Regions from separate parts of the Pseudomonas azadiae genome, predicted to be linked through region 1. Evidence: riboswitches for the same ligand, from Rfam matches in the RefSeq annotation. Region 1 holds a riboswitch; the other holds the start of a gene.
What was found. Region 1 has a riboswitch for cobalamin ahead of cobW (cobalamin biosynthesis protein CobW). Riboswitches for the same ligand answer to the same signal wherever they lie in the genome.

Region 1 (7,374 bases):
GCGCACCAGTTTGAGGATGTCTTTCTGCAACTCAAGCGCGCGGCGTGGATCGAGCAGCTGGGCTTCGTAATACTCGTCGGCCAGCAGTTCGAGGTTACGCAACGGGCCATAGGTCTCGGCACGGGTCAGGGGTGGCATCAGGTGGTCGATGATGACCGCCTGGGTGCGCCGCTTGGCTTGGGCGCCCTCCCCCGGATCGTTGACGATGAACGGGTAGATATTCGGCAGCGGCCCCAACAGCGCATCGGGCCAGCAGTTTTCCGAAAGGCCGACGCCCTTGCCCGGCAGCCATTCCAGGTTGCCGTGCTTGCCCACGTGGATCACGGCGTGGGCGCCATAGGTGTGGCGCAACCAGAAGTAGAACGCCAGGTAACCGTGGGGTGGCACCAGGTCCGGGTCGTGGTAAACGGCGCTGGCGTCCACCTGATAACCCCGCGCCGGCTGGATGCCGACAAAGGTCAGGCCCAGGCGCAGGCCGGCGATCATCAGGCGGCCGTCGCGGAACATCGGGTCGTTATGCGGCGCGCCCCAGCGCGCCAGGACTGCCTGGCGGTTGGCCTCGGGCAGGCGCTTGAACATCGCCTCGTAGGCGTCCAGGTCCAGGCTTTGATGGCAGGGCCGCAGATCGAGGCTGTCGAGGTCGTTGGTCACGCCTCCGAGCAGCGCGTGGATCAGCTCAGTGCCGCTGTCGGGCAACACGTGCGGCAGCGGATAGCCTTCGGCTTGCAGGGCGCGCAGGATATTCAGCGCCGCCGCCGGCGTGTCCAGGCCGACCCCGTTGCCGATCCGGCCGTCGCGGGTCGGGTAGTTGGCGAGGATCAGCGCGACGCGTTTGTCTGCGTTCGCCACCCGCGCCAGTTCGACCCAGCGCCGCGCCAGCTCGGCGACGAAATCCATGCGCTCGGGCGCGGCGCGGTAGCACACCACGTCCGACTGGCTGCGCTCGCTGCGCCACGCCAGGTCCTTGAAGCTGATCGGCCGGCTGATGATGCGCCCGTCCAGTTCCGGCAAGGCAATGTGCATCGCCAGGTCGCGCGGCCCGAGGCCTTGTTCGCTGGCCTCCCAACCGGGCTGGTTGTCCTGGGCGCAGATCGCCTGGATCACCGGGATATTGCGGCGAAACGGCCGCAGGTGCGGAGCCTCCGGGCTGGACTGGGCAAAGCCGGTGGTGTTGAGGATCACCGCCGCGCCGACTTCATCCAGCCAGTCCTCGACCGTCGCCAGGCAGCCGGGTTCTTTGAGGCTGGCGACTGCCATCGGCAATGGGTTCAGCCCCGCTGCCTGCAAGCGCTGGCAGAACACATCGATAAACCCGGTATTGGCCGCCTGCAAATGTGAGCGGTAGAACAGCACCGCCGCCACCGGCCAGTCGGCGTTCCAGTCCGCCTGCCAATCCTCCAGGCGGGCATTGGCGCAATGCGGGTGATAAATCGCGGTGCGCGGCAGGGTTTGCGGCTCGTCCCAGGCGTAGTCTCGGCCCAGGTAGCCCGCGGCCAGGCATCGATACAAATCCAATGCATTACCCAGCCCGCCCTGGCGCAGGAAGTGCCAGAGGCGGTCGCGTTCCTGGGCGCCAACGGTGCTGAGGCCGCTGAGCTCCGGGTCGGGACGATCATCCCCCGGCACCAGGATCAGCTGTACACCGCGCTCGGCCAATTCGACCAGGCGCTCGATGCCGTAGCGCCAGTAGCCGATGCCACCGTGCAGCGAAATCAGGATGACCTTGGCGTGGCGCAGCACTTCATCGACGTACAGGTCGACCGAGGCGTGGTTCTGCACCTGCATCGGGTTGGCCAGGCGAAAGGTCGGGTAATCGTCCGGCAACTGCTGCGCCGCTTCGGCGAGCAGCGCCAGGCTGGAGTCGCCGCTGCACAGGATCACCAGTTCAGCGGGAGTCTGGCCAAGGTCGGCGATGTTGTCGTCCGAAACGAAACCACCGGGCTGGGTCCTGAGCAGGTGCATGGGTCAGGCGCTGAGGGCGGCGCGCAGTTGCGCTTCGAGGCCGGCGGCGTCCAGTTCCTGGCCGATCAGCACCAGGCGCGTGACGCGCGCTTCTTCAAAGCCCCAGGCGCGGTCGAAGTGCTTGTCGAAACGCGTGCCCACGCCCTGGATCAACAAGCGCATAGGTTTGTTCGGGATCGCCGCGAAACCTTTGACACGCAGGATGCCGTGTTGCACCACCAATTGAGTCAGGGCGTCGAGCAACAGCGACTCGTCGGCTTGTGGCAGGTCAATGGAGATGGAGTCGAAGGCGTCATGATCGTGATCGTCTTCACCCTCGTGGTGGTGGTCGTGATGGCTGTGGCGGCCGTCGATGTGCTCCTCGGAGCCGGCGCCCAGGCCAATCAGCACGTCCAACGGCACGCGACCGCTGCTGGCTTCGATGACTTTCACCGCTGGCGGCAGTTCTTCGGCGACTTCCAGGCGCACACGGGCCAGGTCTTCGGCGCTGATCAGGTCGGCCTTGTTGAGGATCACCAGGTCGGCGCTGGCCAGTTGGTCGGCGAACAGCTCGTGCAGCGGCGATTCGTGGTCCAGGTTCGGGTCGAGTTTGCGCTGGGCATCCACCTGGTCCGGGAAGGCGGCGAACGTGCCGGCGGCCACGGCCGGGCTGTCGACCACGGTGATCACCGCGTCAACCGTGCAGGCGCTGCGGATTTCCGGCCACTGGAAGGCTTGCACCAAGGGTTTTGGCAGGGCCAGGCCCGAGGTTTCGATGAGGATGTGGTCAAGGTCACCACGACGCGCCACCAATTCGCGCATCACCGGGAAGAACTCTTCCTGCACCGTGCAGCACAGGCAGCCGTTGGCCAGTTCATAGACACGGCCGTTGGCCTCCTCCTCGGTGCAACCGATGGAGCATTGCTTGAGGATTTCACCGTCGATGCCCAGCTCGCCGAATTCGTTGACGATCACCGCGATGCGCCGGCCTTGGGCGTTGTCGAGCATATGGCGCAGCAAGGTGGTTTTGCCCGAGCCGAGAAAGCCGGTAACGATGGTGACGGGAAGTTTGGCCAGTGTTTTCATCGGATGCCCTTTTGGGGCGGGCATACGGGACGAGAAGCCCTGCGACGGCGCGCAGCAGCGGATTTCGTCACCGGATCACCCCGCCCGGTTGAATTGAAAATCGGTTGCGAGGCAGGTCTCCTGGCTTGGGGCTTGCAGGTCTTGCGACCGGCGCCGACTGCGCCTTCCCGCCGATATGGCAGTGGCGTGGCAGTCAGCTCAACCCTTCACAGTTGCGGGGGCAGCCGCGGCTTGAACCGCGTTCCCTTCTTAGCTTCGACCTGGGCCGAAGAACCTCGAGGGTGCAAGGCTACGCAGTGCGCGGGGGCGGGTCAATGTCGGCGATGGCGGACTTGCCGCTCAGGCTTGGCCCCTCCCCCACACACTCACCGAAATTATCCTCTTGGCGACGTGAAACACAGGGAAAGACTTCCCCGGGAACGCCTCGGCAGCGGGCGCCACCTATCAACGCAACTGCCGTCGATCAACGTGATTGACGACAGGACTGCCACTCTACTGTCATCAATCAAGAGTCATTCAGAATGCTGCCAATCGCCAACCTCAACACGCCGCTGTCATTCTCCAGCAGCTCGCCCGAACATACGGTGCAGAAACGCTCGACGTCGAACTTACCAAACCCGCACTGCAATGTAGGCAACAAACACCTGCTCAGCATGATTAAAGAGCATTTCCGGGAGTACGCTGCGGGCGCTGACGATCAGTATGTAAACTTCAACGAACTGAAAGAAGCAGCGGGGTTGCGCCCTACCACCCGAACGTTTTCCGCAGAAGCAACCGCAGCGGCCAAAGAACTGCTTGAACGGCCCAACCTGCTGCGTGAACTGGATATAGGTATCGGTTTCCTGGGGTTTCCGGGAAATGAGGACCAGCGATTTGACATCGAAAACCTTGATTACCTGATCCGGGCCAACCAAAGTACTGTGACCTTCTGCAGGCAAGGGAAGTGGATTTGATCGCTTGGACCCAACACGCTCATGACAGGCACGCCCTGGATTTGACGCACATTGGTCGAGCGTGTTCTCCTGAACATCTTGTTTCGGGTGCCCTTCACAGGGTGAAACGGGAAACCGGTGCGTCATAGCGTTACGACAAGTCCGGTGCTGCCCCCGCAACGGTAAGTGAGTGAAGCGTCAGATCCACTGTGCCTCTACGGCATGGGAAGGCGATGCTTATAGGCCCGATGCCCCTCGCAAGCCCGGAGACCGGCCCGAAAAATCAGATAACAAACCCGCGGTGGGCGGGCGCTGTTCAAAACCCTGCGTGCCTGGCTCGCGGGGTTTTCATGCGCTCGTTTCACCCTGACACCTGAAGGGACGCGCCATGTCGATCATCAGCAGCACCTCGCACTCCACCTGCAGCACCACGACCCTGAGCCAACGCCTGACCGTCGCCATCGGTGCGTCGATTCTCGGCGCCTGCCTGGTGTATTTCGCCGGCTTCTCGCATATCGAGGCGGTGCATAACGCTGCGCACGATACCCGCCACAGCGCCGCGTTCCCGTGCCACTGAGGCCTGCCGAGATGATCAAGCGTATTGCACAAACCGCAGGTTTCACCGGATTGCTGGCCGCCCTGCTGCTGACCCTGCTGCAAAGTTTCTGGGTGGCTCCGTTGATTCTGCAGGCGGAAACCTTTGAACAGGCCCCGGCCGCCACTGAAGTTGCGCACGAACACGCAGCCGGTGCTGCGGCTCACACCCACGACGCAGAGGCTTGGGAGCCGGAAGATGGCTGGCAGCGCGTGCTGTCCACCACGGGCGGTAACCTGGTAGTCGCCGTCGGTTTCGCCTTGATGCTTGCGGGCCTGTACACCCTGCGCGCGCCGACCCGCACCGCTCACGGTCTGCTCTGGGGCCTGGCCGGCTACGCAACCTTCGTGCTGGCGCCGACCATGGGCTTGCCGCCCGAGCTGCCGGGCACCGCCGCCGCTGACCTGGCGCAGCGGCAGATCTGGTGGATCGGCACCGCCGCGTCTACCGCTGCTGGAATCGCCCTGGTCGTGTTTGGCCGCAACTGGCTGCTCAAGGCGCTGGGCGTGGCGATCCTGGTCGTTCCCCATGTGATCGGCGCGCCGCAGCCGCCCGTGCATTCGATGCTGGCGCCAGAGGCCCTGGAAGCGCAGTTCAAGATCGCGTCGCAGTTGACCAATGTTGCGTTCTGGCTGGCCCTGGGCCTGATCAGCGCCTGGCTGTTTCGCCGCAACCGCGACGATCGAGACTCGGCATGATCCTGGTGGTCGGCCTGGGTTGCCAGCGGGGTTGTGACGTTAACGCCCTGCTGGCCCTGTTTGACGGCGCGCTTGCCGAAGCCGGTATCGAGCGCCAGCGGATCAATGCATTGGCCAGTATCGACCGCAAGCAGGATGAGCCCGGCTTGCTGGCGCTGGCGGCGCTGTTGAACCTGCCGCTTCAGTGCTTCAGCGTGGAGCAACTGGCGCCTTATGCCGAACACCTGAGCCACACATCCGCGGTCGCGTTTGCCCATACAGGCTGCTACGGCATTGCCGAAAGTGCCGCCCTGGCTCTGGCCGAGCAGCTTGCCGGCAGCCCCGCCCGCCTGCTGATCACCCGCCGCAAAACCGCCCAGGCCACCTTTGCGTTGGCTTGCACCGGCTGAAAACCCGATAATCGCCCTCTGCGATCATGAGCAATCTTCATGCTCTGCCGTTTTTTAACAGGATTTCCACCATGACCGTCTACTTCATCGGTGCCGGCCCCGGCGACCCGGAATTGATCACTGTCAAAGGCCAACGCCTGATCCGCGACTGCCCGGTGATCATCTATGCCGGCTCGCTGGTGCCGGCGGCGGTACTCGACGGCCATCAGGCGCACACACTGGTCAATAGCGCCGAGTTGCACCTGGAACAGATCATCGACCTGATCAAGACTGCCCACGCGCAGGGCCATGACGTGGCGCGCGTGCACTCCGGCGATCCGAGCCTGTATGGGGCGATCGGCGAGCAGATCCGTTATTTGCGGGAGCTGGGCATTCCTTTCCAGATCATTCCCGGCGTCACGGCGGTGGCGGCGTGCGCGGCATTGCTGGAAACCGAACTGACCCTGCCGGACATCGCCCAGAGCCTGATCCTGACCCGCTACGCGGACAAGACCCCCATGCCGGCCGGCGAAGATTTCGACAGCCTGGCGCGGCATGGCACCACCATGGCGATCCACCTGGGGGTCAATCATCTGGAGAAAATCGTCGCCGAACTGCTGCCGCACTACGGCGCGGACTGCCCGATTGCCGTGGTGCACCGCGCGACGTGGCCGGACCAGGATTGGGCGGTGGGGACGCTGAGTGATATCGGCAAAAAGGTCGCCGTCAAAGGCTTTCGGCGCACGGCGCTGATCATTGTGGGGCGGGTGCTTGCCAACGATAGCTTCAGCGAGTCGTCGCTGTATCGTGCGAGCCATGCGCACCTCTATCGCCCCTGAATAAATGCGGTCAAAAGGGTGGGAGCTGGCTTGCTCGCGAAAGCGTTGGGTCAGTCACCAATGATTTGGCTGACACGACGCATTCGCGAGCAAGCCCGCTCCCACAGTTGATGTAATTTGTCTGATAGATATCGCAAGATATTGAATTTAAAGCATAAAAAACGGCGCTCACGGGCGCCGTTTTTGTGTTCGCAGTGAACGCCTTACTCAGTAGTAGGCATTTTCTTTCTGCGTGTGGTCGGTCACGTCACGAACACCCTTGAGCTCCGGGATACGCTCGAGCAACGTGCGCTCGATGCCTTCGCGCAGGGTCACGTCTGCCTGGCCGCAGCCCTGGCAGCCGCCGCCGAACTTGAGCACGGCGATGCCGTCCTCCACCACGTCGATCAGGCTGACCTGGCCGCCGTGACTGGCCAGCCCCGGGTTGATCTCGGTTTGCAGGTAATAGTTGATGCGCTCGTTGACCGGGCTGTCGGCGTTGACGTTCGGCACCTTGGCGTTCGGCGCCTTGATGGTCAACTGGCCGCCCATGCGATCAGTGGCGTAGTCGACCACGGCGTCATCCAGGAAGGCTTCGCTGAAGGCATCGATATACGCGGTAAAGCTTTTCAGCCCCAGGGCGGTGTCTTCAGGCTTCTCTTCCCCGGGCTTGCAGTAGGCAATGCAAGTCTCGGCGTATTGGGTGCCAGGCTGGGTGATAAAGACGCGGATGCCGATACCCGGGGTGTTCTGCTTGGACAGCAGGTCAGCCAGGTAATCGTGGGCGGCGTCGGTAATGGTTATGGCAGTCATGGAAACTCCTCACAGGCTTGCCGGCAGTTTACGCCAAATCATTACCGAGGTACAAAGTCCTAGTATTTTTGTCGGGAAAGACTCGCTCGTTCCTCAACGCCAAACCAACGCTTGAGTGCAGGA
Region 2 (7,374 bases), on a different contig from region 1:
AGATGCCGAGCACTTTGCCGCCATAGCGCAGATGCCGTGACACAGCGACATCCCAGCCATTGGCGCGCAGATAGGCCAAGTCGTTGCGCACGCTTTTCGAGCCGGGAAGGATGATCAGGTCGGCAGCGGGGATCGGCTGGCCCGGCCCGATGAATTGCAGGTCCACCTGCGGATGCAGGCGCAGCGGGTCGAAATCCGTGTGATTGCTGATGCGCGGCAGCACCGGCACCACCACCTTGAGCACTTGGGCAGCCTTGTCGACCTGGCGTTTGTCGATGCCGTCTTCGGCTTCCAGATGCAGGTCCATCACGTAGGGCAACACACCCACCACGGGTTTGCCCGTACGCGCTTGCAGCCAATCCAGGCCCGGCTGCAGCAGGGCGATGTCACCGCGAAAACGGTTGATGATGAAACCTTTGACCCGCGCCTGCTCCGTCGGCGAAAGCAGCTCCAGGGTGCCGACCAGGTGGGCGAACACCCCGCCGCGATTGATATCGGCGATCAGCAATACCGGGCAATCCACCGCTTCGGCAAACCCCATGTTGGCGATGTCATTGGCGCGCAGGTTGATTTCCGCAGGCGATCCCGCGCCTTCGACCATCACCACGCGGTAGGCTTGGCTCAACCGCGCATGGGAGGCCAGCACTGCTTGCATCGCGATGGCTTTGTAGTCGTGATAGGCCACCGCGTTCATGCTGGTCACGGCGCGGCCGTGGATGATCACTTGGGAGCCGGTGTCGCTGTTGGGTTTGAGCAGCACCGGGTTCATGTCGGTGTGCGGCGCCAGGTTGGCGGCCTGGGCCTGCACCGCCTGGGCGCGGCCGATTTCGCCCCCTTCGGCGGTCACCGCGCTGTTGAGCGCCATGTTTTGCGGCTTGAACGGCACGACCGCCACCCCCTGGCGTACCAGCCAGCGGCACAGCGCCGTCACCAACGTACTCTTGCCGGCGTCAGAGGTAGTGCCTTGCACCATCAGCGTAGTCATGTCGCGGCCTTGTAGGCGGCCAGGGCCTGGTCCAGGCGCAGCCAGTCGGCCTCGGTGCCGGGCAGGCCGAAACGCAGGCTGCTGTCATGCACGAAGAGGCGCAGCAGGATGCCGCGCTGGGCCATGAACGCGTGCATGCGCTCGGCGTGAGGCGTGATCAGCCACTGGAACAAGGCGCAGCCACCCTGGGGGTGGAAGCCGTGCCCCTCAAGCATGTCGAACAAGCGCTGGGCGGCCTCGGTGCACCGCGCGCGCTGCCGTGCATGCCCGGCGCTGTCGCGCAGGCATACCTGGCCCAGCACCCGCGTCGGCCCGCTGACCGCCCAAGGGCCGACCTGTTCGGCCAGCAACTTGAGCAGCTTGCGCTCGGCCAATACAAAGCCCAGCCGCACGCCGGCCAGGCCGAAGAACTTACCGAACGAGCGCAGCACAATCAGGCCGACCTGATGCGCCTGGCCCGCGAGGCTCAGTTCGGGCGTTACGTCCATGAACGCCTCGTCCACCACCAACCAACCGCCGCGCTGGGCCAGCCGGGCATGCCAGTCGAGCAAACGCTGGGGAGCCAGGCTCAGCCCCGTGGGATTGTTGGGGTTGACCACCACCAGCACATCGAGCACATCGAGGAAGAAATCGACTTCCTGCTCTTGCACTTCGCGCACCACGTAACCGGCTCGGCGCCAGGCCTCGGCGTGCTCGGCATAACACGGCGAGAGTACGCCGACTTTGCCGGAGCGGCGCAGGCGTGGCAGCAACTGGATGGCCGCCTGTGAGCCTGGCACCGGCAATAGGTGCGCAGCGCCGTAATAGGCGCTGGCGGCCTGCTCCAGGCCGTCGTCGGTTTCCGGCAGACGCGCCCAGGCCCGCAGAGGAATCTCGGGGATCGGCCAGGGCCAGGGCGCGAGGCCGCTGGACAGGTCCAGCCACTCGGCCTCGGCTATCCCGTATTCAATCGCTGCCTTGCGCAGCCGGCCGCCGTGTTCAAGCATAGTATTGCGCTCCCACGCAGAGGATCAGCAGCCACAACCATACGCCGCGCTGCACCAGTTGCCAGCCCCGATCAATCGAATCGGCATCCGCCGCCGGGCCTTCGCCCAGTTGCGGGCGCTGGTGCACGTGGCCGTGATAGATCGCCGCGCCACCCAGCTCAACGCCCAGGGCGCCCGCACCGGCGGCCATCACCGGCCCCGCATTGGGGCTGTCCCAGGTCGGCCCCTGGGTGCGCCAGCAACGCAGCGCCAGGCGCGTCTTGCCCAGCACGGCGTACGTCAATGCCACCAGGCGCGCGGGAATATAGTTCAGCACATCGTCGATTTTTGCCGCCGCCCAACCGAAGCGCTCAAAGCGTTCATTGCGATAACCCCACATGGCGTCGAGGGTGTTGCTCAGGCGATACAGCACCACGCCCGGCACGCCGGCGACCACAAACCAGAACAGCGCGGCGAACACCGCATCGCTGCCGTTTTCCAGCACCGACTCAGTGGCCGCGCGGGCGACTTCGGTGCGGTCCAGCTCACTGGTCTGGCGGCTGACCAGGTAGCTCACGCGTGTGCGCGCTTCTTCAAGGTCATCGCTGCGCAGGGCCTGGGCCACCGGGACGACATGCTCGCCGAGGCTGCGCATGCCGAGGGCGAGGTACAACGCCAGGATCTCCAGGGCCCAGCCGATATACGGCGCCCACGACAACGCCGTGGCCAGCAGGGTCAGCGGCACCACGGCAATAAACCACGCGGTCACGCCATGGCTGCGCCAACCGCGGCCACCGCTGTTGAAACGTCGTTCGATGCGCCCGGCGAAATTGCCGAACGCCACCAGCGGATGCCAGCGCCTGGGCTCGCCCAGCAGCGCATCCAGCGCCACTGCAGCGACACACAGCAAGGCCACACTCATTGACTCACTCCCCACACATTTTCATACAACATGTCACTCAGCGGCCGAGGCTCGGTCCAGCCTTCAAGCTGCAACATCGGTGCCGGATAAAACTCGGCCACCGGTCCCAGGCACAACACAGCCAGGGGTTTTGCGCCAGGCGGCAAACCCAGCAGGTCGGCGAGCGCCTGCGGCTCGAACAGCGAGACCCAGCCCATGCCCAGCCCTTCGACGCGGGCCGCCAGCCACAGATTCTGGATGGCACAGGACAGCGAGGCCATGTCCATTTCCGGCAAGGTACGCCGCCCGAAAATGTGCCGCTCGCGATCGTCCATCAACGCAGCCACCAGCACTTCGGCGCAATCGTGGATGCCTTCGACCTTGAGCTTCATGAACGCATCGGAGCGCTCGCCCAGGGCTTCGGCGGTGCGGATGCGCTCTTCCTCCACCAGTTGCTGGATTTGCCCACGCAGGTGACGGTCACTGATGCGAATAAAGCGCCAGGGCTGCATCAAGCCAACACTGGGGGCCTGGTGCGCAGCCTGGAGCAGGCGGTGCAGTAACTCGGGGGCTACCGTGCCGCCGCTGAAGTGGCGCATGTCGCGGCGTTCGGCGATGGCGCGGTAAACGGCGTCGCGGTCGGCCTGGGGGAAGGCGTTGTCAGTCATGGCCCTATCGCGGGCAAGCCCGCTCCCACAATTGCCCGAGTTGAAACACTATCCAAGGTGGGAGCTGGCTTGCCTGCGATAGCGGTCTCAAGGTCCGGCGCAAATAATGCGGCCACCGCCGATGGATTGGATGGAAAGTAAAAGTGCACGTAGGAAGCCGTCATCCGCCCTTGTCGGTAAACCGCCTCTGCCCCGCGCCCACCATTGGGGCTCAGGCCACGAGCAATCGGCTGGCATTCGGTGCTGGTCAGGGAATGGTGATAGGTATGGCCACGCAACGTGCCTTCCGGCAGCTCGACACTTTGCAACGCCAACGCCGCCAGTTTCTTTTGCATCACCGCATCGCCCTGCAACAGGCCGACCAGTTCGGCGCGGGTGCCGTCGACATCGGTCAGCGAGTCCAGCAGGTAGAGCATGCCACCGCACTCGGCAAGCAAGGGTTTGCCGGCCGCATGGTGAGCGCGGATCGCGTCAAGCATCGGGGTGTTTTGCGACAGCGCCTGGTGGTGCAGTTCCGGGTAACCGCCGGGCAGGTAGAGGCTGTCGGCATCAGGCAATGCGCGATCGTGAATGGGCGAGAAAAACTTCAGCTCGGCGCCCATTGCCCGCAGCAGGTCAAGACTGGCACCGTAGGTAAAAGCGAAGGCTTCGTCGCGGGCCACAGCAATACGCACGCCATTGAGCAGTGGCTCGGCCTCGATCACTTCCGGCGCGGCAAAGGTCACCGGCGGCGGCAAGGCGACTTCGCAACTGCTGCCCAGGGCTTGGGCGGCGGCGTCCAGGCGCACATCCAGGTCATTCAATTCGCTGGCCTGCACCAAACCAAGGTGGCGGCTGGGTAATTCGATACCGGTCTCACGGGACAACGCGCCGTACCAGCGCAGGCCCTCGGTGAGGCTGCCTTCGAGCAATTGCGCATGGCGCAGGGTACCGACGCGGTTGGCCAGCACGCCGGCGAACGGCAGATCCGGCTGATAGCGCGCCAGGCCCAGCGCCAACGCGCCGAAGGTCTGGGCCATGGCCGTGCCGTCGATCACGGCCAATACCGGCACGCCGAAATGGCGCGCCAGGTCGGCGCTGGACGGAGTTCCGTCAAACAGGCCCATCACGCCTTCGATCAGGATCAGGTCCGCTTCACCTGCCGCTTCCCACAGTAACCGGCGACTTTCCTGCTCGCCCACCATCCACATGTCCAATTGATACACCGGCGCACCGCTGGCGCGTTCGTGGATCATCGGATCGAGGAAATCCGGGCCGCATTTGAACACGCGCACCTTGCGCCCCAGGTTGCGGTGCAAACGGGCGAGCGCGGCGGTGACGGTGGTTTTGCCCTGGCCGGACGCCGGTGCGGCGATCAATACGGCCGGGCAATGACGGGGCTGATTCAAAGTTCGACGCCCTTCTGTGCCTTGATGCCGGCCTGGAATGCGTGCTTGAGCATGCCCATCTCGGTGACGGTGTCGGCCATCTCGATCAACTCGGGCTTGGCGCCACGGCCGGTGACCACCACGTGCTGCATCGGTGGCCGAGCTTGCAGGTCGCCGAGCACCTGGTCGAGGTCGAGGTAGCCGTGCTTGAGAGCAATGTTGAGTTCGTCCAGCACCACCATGCCGATGCTCGGGTCTTGCAGCATCGCGCGGGACACCGCCCAGGCCGCTTCGGCGGCGGCGATGTCGCGCTGGCGGTCCTGGGTTTCCCAGGTAAAGCCTTCGCCCATCACATGGAAACGTACCTGCTCGGGGAAGCGGCGGAAGAACAACTCTTCGCCCGTGCTGTGGCGCCCCTTGATGAACTGCACCACGCCGCACTGCATGCCGTGGCCCATGGCCCGGGCGAGCATGCCGAACGCGGAGCTGCTCTTGCCTTTGCCGTTGCCGGTCAGCACCAGGAGCAAGCCGCACTCGTTGGGGGAATTGGCGATGCGTTCGTCGATCACGGCTTTTTTGCGCAGCATGCGCGCCAGGTGGCGTTCGTCGCGGTCGGGGGAATCGGTCATGACAGCTCTCCGTTGGGGCTGGACAAAAACGGCGGGCAGGAAAAAACAAAAAACAGACAGCCAAGCATCGCCCACCGTGATGCTGTTGGATGTTTCAGGCCGGTCTCCGGGCTCATGAGTGGCCTGTGCATGCACAGCAGGCCAACGCTGCGCCTTCCCATATCACATGGATACAGTGGCAATAAAGGCAGCGCCTTGACTCATTTACCGTTGCGGGGGCAGCGCCGGGATCGCGGCAGCACTGTGTACAAGTGCGCTCGCTCACCGGCTTCCCTGTTTCACTCTGTCGACGCGCACGCCACAGAGCACCTGGAACAAGCCGCGAAGGTTAGTGGGTTGGGGGTGGAGCGTCAATTAAAGCTGGTGGTGTACTTGAACCATCGCACCGTCGCCCTCCTCTACCCTTACAGGTATCAAGGAGTACACCATGCACAAAACAAGACTCGCCCTACTCATCATGGTCGCCGGCACCCTCGCTGCCTGCGGTGAAAGCTCCACCCTCCAGGTCTCCGACGGTACCGGACCGTCGCCCCAGTTGCCCGAACCGAACAAAACCCTGATCCCCACCGTCAATATCGCCCCCGCCATCGGCTGGCCCGAAGGCGTGAAGCCCACGGCCGCCGCCGGCACCCAAATAGCGGCGTTCGCCGAAGGCCTGGACCATCCGCGCTGGCTGTATGTGCTGCCCAATGGCGACGTGCTGGTGGCGGAAACCAACGCGCCGCCCAAGCCGGACGACGCCAAGGGCATTCGTGGCTGGGTCATGGAGAAAGTCATGGGCCGTGCCGGCGCCGGCGTGCCGAGCGCGAATCGCATCACATTGCTGCGTGACGCCGACCACGACGGCGTCGCGGAGACACGGACAGTGTTCCTGGAAAATCTCAATTCCCCCTTTGGCATGACACTGGTCGGCAACGACCTGTACGTGGCCGACTCGGACAAGCTGCTGCGCTTTGCCTATCAACCGGGTGAAACCGCGATCAAGGGCGCCGGTACGACAGTCGTCGACCTGCCCGGCGGCCCCCTGAACCACCACTGGACTAAAAACGTGGTGGCTAGCAAGGACGGCAGCAAGCTGTACGTAAGCGTGGGCTCCAACAGCAATGTCGGCGAAAACGGGCTTGAAGCGGAACAGGGCCGAGCGGCGATCTGGGAAGTGGATCGCGCCAGCGGCCAGCACCGTATCTTCGCCTCCGGCCTGCGCAACCCGAACGGCATGGCGTGGGAGCCGCAGAGCGGCAAGCTGTGGACGGCAGTGAACGAGCGTGACGAGATCGGCAGCGACCTGGTGCCCGACTACATCACTTCGGTCAAGGATGGCGGTTTCTATGGCTGGCCGTTCAGTTATTACGGGCAGCATGTGGATGTGCGTGTGACACCGCAGAACCTGGACCTGGTGGCCAAGGCGATTGCGCCGGACTACGCGGTCGGCCCGCACACCGCTTCGTTGGGCCTGACCTTTACCGAAGGCAGCAAACTTCCGGCGCCGTTCAGCAATGGCGCGTTTATCGGGCAGCACGGTTCGTGGAATCGCAAGCCGCACAGTGGTTATAAGGTGATCTTCGTGCCGTTTGAAGGTGGCAAGCCGACAGGGCAGCCGGTGGATGTGCTGACCGGGTTTCTCGATAAGGATGAAAAGGCCATGGGCCGGCCGGTGGGTGTGGTGATTGACCAGCAGGGGGGGTTGCTGGTGGCGGATGATGTGGGGAATACGGTGTGGCGGGTGTCGGGGGCCAAGTAGGCTATCTTGGGCAGATCACAAAACAGTTTGTTGCCGTGGCGGCCTTTGGGCCGACCAGGCTGTTGGGGTTGGACGGGTACATATCCGTTATTTGGGTCACGGCGGCTATGGGTTCCGC

Region 2: linked by a shared signal. The riboswitch ahead of cobO (cob(I)yrinic acid a,c-diamide adenosyltransferase) and the one ahead of cobW (cobalamin biosynthesis protein CobW) in region 1 are both predicted to bind cobalamin.

What each region holds. Positions count from the first base shown of each region.
Region 1 is NZ_JAHSTY010000002.1:2,023,381-2,030,754, forward strand. It holds gene cobN (cobaltochelatase subunit CobN) at 1-1,962, opposite strand, end outside; gene cobW (cobalamin biosynthesis protein CobW) at 1,966-3,027, opposite strand; cobalamin riboswitch at 3,121-3,320, opposite strand; gene KVG91_RS25505 (hypothetical protein) at 3,549-3,980, shown strand; cobalamin riboswitch at 4,049-4,252, shown strand; gene KVG91_RS25510 (CbtB domain-containing protein) at 4,348-4,536, shown strand; gene KVG91_RS25515 (CbtA family protein) at 4,548-5,252, shown strand; gene KVG91_RS25520 (cobalamin biosynthesis protein) at 5,249-5,641, shown strand; gene cobM (precorrin-4 C(11)-methyltransferase) at 5,713-6,459, shown strand; gene nfuA (Fe-S biogenesis protein NfuA) at 6,667-7,251, opposite strand; gene KVG91_RS25535 (acyltransferase family protein) at 7,311-7,374, opposite strand, start outside.
Region 2 is NZ_JAHSTY010000001.1:1,087,019-1,094,392, forward strand. It holds gene KVG91_RS04810 (cobyric acid synthase) at 1-985, opposite strand, end outside; gene cobD (threonine-phosphate decarboxylase CobD) at 982-1,971, opposite strand; gene cbiB (adenosylcobinamide-phosphate synthase CbiB) at 1,964-2,872, opposite strand; gene bluB (5,6-dimethylbenzimidazole synthase) at 2,869-3,519, opposite strand; gene KVG91_RS04830 (cobyrinate a,c-diamide synthase) at 3,516-4,907, opposite strand; gene cobO (cob(I)yrinic acid a,c-diamide adenosyltransferase) at 4,904-5,515, opposite strand; cobalamin riboswitch at 5,596-5,843, opposite strand; gene KVG91_RS04840 (PQQ-dependent sugar dehydrogenase) at 5,943-7,256, shown strand.